One region of the Vibrio parahaemolyticus genome, then DNA from elsewhere that is predicted to be linked to it. Evidence: predicted binding sites of a transcription regulator. Region 1 holds the regulator's gene; the other holds the start of a gene.

The links. Region 1 encodes PurR, which represses purine synthesis genes. Its sites were predicted from a motif close to TNANGNAAACGTTTNCNTNA; they were not measured.
Positions count from the first base shown of each region.
Region 2: a site for PurR is predicted at 1,293-1,312, ahead of ihfA (integration host factor subunit alpha). Genes of this name have one in related genera too.

Region 1 covers NZ_UHIL01000001.1:1,273,855-1,276,061, reverse strand. Annotated here, with positions in the region: gene torD (molecular chaperone TorD) at 1-294, shown strand, start outside; gene purR (HTH-type transcriptional repressor PurR) at 732-1,736, shown strand; cyclic di-GMP riboswitch class I at 2,003-2,092, shown strand.
Region 2 covers NZ_UHIL01000001.1:1,546,027-1,548,233, reverse strand. Annotated here, with positions in the region: gene DYB02_RS07745 (nucleotidyltransferase family protein) at 1-755, shown strand, start outside; gene ihfA (integration host factor subunit alpha) at 877-1,173, opposite strand; gene DYB02_RS07735 (AEC family transporter) at 1,720-2,207, shown strand, end outside.

The DNA of each region.
Region 1 (2,207 bases):
GCAGATTTTGGGGTTCAGGTAGACGAAAACCTCAAAGAACCAGCAGACCATCTTGCTGTTGAATTGGACTTTTTGGGCAACATGATCATTCGCTCAAATGAGTTAGAGCAAGAAAAACATATGGAAGAGGCTTTCGTTAAACAAAACGATTTCATCCAAAATCAACTCATGTCTTGGTTGCCAAAATTTGCTGAAAAATGTAAGCAATTTGATGAATTTGGCTTCTACTTAAGCGTTGCGCAACTATTAATTGCATTTTGTAAACTGGACAGCGCTTACCTTCTTGGTGAATAATCACCGCCTATTTTTAGGGAGCCTGCCTGTCGGGCTCCCTATTTTATTCGCTTGCTTTTAATCTGGCTCAAAGACGTTCGTTCATTTAGCAGTCAAAATGTGACTTCAAATACACAAAACTCTTGCTGAAAATATTGCCAGTCAGCCCACATAGGGCTAAAATGTGAACGCAAACGATTAAATATGATTTATATGTAAACCGCTGAAATATAGCGGTTTTTGTTTTTTATTAATAGGTTGATGACCACTTCCTCATATTTAATAGGAAGCCGAGTACCTTCAACCAAGTTGCTACAAATCTTTTTATACCGATTTCGGTACAACCGCTGCCTACTAGAATAGACACTACTGTTGTTGTGGTGTTTAGTTTGCGCAAAAAACTAAGCGTATGGTTGTATTCACTACGGTATTAAGTAGCTCGATACAGGACATCATTTATGGCCACTATAAAAGACGTTGCTCGCTTAGCCGGCGTTTCTACTACCACAGTTTCGCACGTTATTAATAAGACACGTTTTGTTGCAGAAGCAACCCAAGAAAAAGTAATGAAAGCGGTTGATGAGCTTAACTACGCACCAAGCGCAGTTGCTCGTAGTTTAAAATGCAACTCAACTCGTACTATTGGTATGTTGGTAACACAGTCAACTAACCTATTCTTCTCTGAAGTGATCGACGGTGTAGAAAGTTACTGCTACCGTCAAGGTTACACATTGATCTTGTGTAATACTGGCGGCATCTACGAGAAACAGCGCGACTACATCCGCATGCTTGCTGAGAAACGTGTAGATGGCATTTTGGTGATGTGTTCAGATCTAACCGAAGAACTAAAAGAGATGTTAGATCGTCATTCAGACATCCCGAAAGTTGTGATGGATTGGGGCCCAGAGAGTTCTCGTGCGGACAAGATCATCGATAACTCTGAAGAAGGTGGCTACCTAGCAACTAAATATCTTATCGATAACGGCCACACTGACATCGCCTGCCTGAGTGGTCACTTTGAGAAACTTGCTTGCCAAGAGCGTATCGCTGGTTTCCGTCGTGCCATGGCTGAAGCAAAACTGCCAATCAATGAAGATTGGATTCTTGAAGGTAACTTTGAATGCGATACTGCGGTACTGGTTGCAGACAAGATCACCGCGATGGAAAAACGCCCTACTGCAGTATTCTGTTTTAACGATACCATGGCACTTGGCTTAATGAGCCGTCTGCAACAAAACGGCATCAAGGTTCCAGATGACGTTTCTGTTATCGGTTACGACAACATTGAACTTGCAGAGTACTTCTCACCACCGCTAACAACGATTCACCAACCTAAACGTCGTGTGGGTAAAAATGCGTTTGAGATCCTACTTGAACGCATTAAAGATAAAGAACACGAAAAGCGTGTGTTCGAGATGCAACCAGAGATTGTTATCCGCAACACCGTTAAGAAACTTAATTAAATGAACACAAGCGCCCTTAGGGGCGCTTTTTTTTATTAAAAAAATAACACTTCCCGCACACTTTGCCTCATTCTTAAAAACAATAACTTCCATAAGTTACTGTTTTCTTTACATGTGAATTATTAATTCCCGCTTCTTTTCAAACATTAAATACAATTCTCAATTATGAGTACCCATGCACAAAATGGCATTATTTATTGAATCAAGATCACGTTTTAAAATCTAAAGTGTGATGTTAATTCAATATACGAAGTATCCTCATCTGGTCACGCACAGGGCAAACCATCCGAAAGGGTGGGACGCAAAGCCTCCGGCCTGAACCATAGTAGTATATGGAAGGTAGCGGGGTTACCGATGGCAAGTGTGCAACCAATGTCTTTACCCTTTAATGACATTGCCTTTGCGCACGTTTGCTACTCTCTCGGACCTGACTTTTGGTGGCGTAATATTAATTACACCGAGATAACAAAA
Region 2 (2,207 bases), 270 kb from region 1:
CTACAGCATTGATGCTTTTGGTACTAAGCCGTGCGCCAGCATTCGCCGCACTTCCTAATGCCCCAAGTAATGAACAAAATCGTTCCCCTAGTCAAAACGAGGTTTGTTCTAAACTATTTAAACACAGCCTTAGCGGCTTGTATGGAATCCAATCCATCGATTCTCGTCCAACCCAGCCTTATTCAGATTTCGATATTCTTTACAGCAAAGCGCATCAAGCCCAATTCGAGCTTGAAACCATTTGTAAAAGTACCGCTCTACTCAACGATGCTAAGCCATATTTCGCTGGCGTAAAATCTAAACATCGCGCCGAAGAAAAAATCACACATGAACTGGATGGCCAAGTAGAACGCATTACTGACTTAGCTCGTGCGACTATTGTGGCGGAAGATGTGGCAAGTTTGGTCTCTATTTACGAAACGCTAGAGCGCGAAACAACTATCGTTAAAGTCAAAAACCGCTTTAAGAAACCTGGCCCTTCTGGCTACCGTGATCTGAACTTGTTAGTCCGTTTGCCAAAAACGAATTTGATTGCAGAAGTACAGCTGCACTTAAAAGCGATTGCGGATGTAAAAAATGGTCCTGAACACGACCTGTATGAGCAAATTCAAAAGCTTGAACGTCAAGCATCAATGGAAAAGCGAAATCTAAGCGAGATTGAAATGGCTTCCATTAAGAATATGCGTAGCCAAGCGAAAAACTTATACCAACAAGCATGGCAGCCTTACTTAACGACGCATTTAGAAGCGGCATAAACAAAAACGCAGCCTGAGAAACAACAAAACCACCGCAATGCGGTGGTTTTCGTTTGTATGAAAACATCAAATTTCATACATAACAAAAGACCACGACTAAGCGTGATCTATTTGATTGGTTTTACTGTTCTTTTTTTAGATTTTCTACACGAGCTTTTAACTTCTGGCCCGGGCGAAACGTCACTACACGTCGAGCAGTAATTGGAATATCTTCACCGGTTTTCGGGTTACGACCAGGTCGTTCATTCTTGTCACGAAGATCAAAGTTACCAAAACCTGACAGTTTTACCTGTTCGCCACTTTCCAGTGCCTTACGAATCTCTTCAAAGAACACTTCCACCGTTTCCTTGGCGTCCCGTTTACTAAATCCTAATTTATCAAACAGGTTTTCTGCCAATTCGGCTTTTGTGAGCGCCATAAAACTTTCCTCAAAGCTATGTTAAACAATGCTACCTAGTGTAGCGCCAGAGCAGTTTTACCCTACCAATTCAACAACATATCGGGGTTACATCAGGAAGTGTATGACAAGCTTATGATTTTCGCCAACTTTTTTCTTTGCGAATAAAAGGAATGCCGATGTATAAATTATTGTTAAATAGCGACATTTCAATATTTTTTGTTTAGTGAATGCTTAATTACAAAAAATATCCAGTCAATATGACTAAACAACAATAACAAAACAACATTAATCACTATTTAATAAAAATATCAGAGATTGGCTATTTTACAGACACATGACATAAAACTTGTCGGTATTTCAGTGATTTGTATGTAACTTGATACGTAACAATTAGTTCAAAGGTACGACCACTCCATATAGCTAATGTGCTTTGAGAAAGCTTGATTTAATCCACGGTTCTCATTGTTTCACCATGACGCAATGCATGAAGGTTTGATACTGTGATTACCACTTAGTTGATTAACCAACTAAGCGCACATCTACCTCATATACACTAAGGCGACCATGATTAATCAGATCATTAATATTCTTTTTCCTGTGTTCGCTCTTGTCGGTGTGGGCTATCTTGTCGGGCGCTATATCAAACCTGATTTTCGCCCTATAAATCGAATTAATATCGATGTATTCACGCCAGCTCTGGTGTTTTCCTCATTAGTGAGCATGCCGCTCGACTCTGAACAAGGTCCCCTGCTCTTAGCCGCCATCATTGCGGTTTTAATTCCGGGGTTACTCATGATTCCGATTTGTAAAATCACTGGGCTAGCATTTAAAGCTTGGGCTCCACCTCATATGTTTCGAAATAGCGGGAACCTTGCGATACCGTTGTTCACTTATACATTTGGCGAAGTTGCCCTTTCTTCTGCTGTACTGCTGTTTGTAGTATCAACTTGCTTACATATCAGCGTAGGTGTGATGTTGTTAAGTAACGGTAATCCATTGAAACAAATCATAAAGATGCCAATTTTCTTATCAGCGTCACTCGCATTATGTTT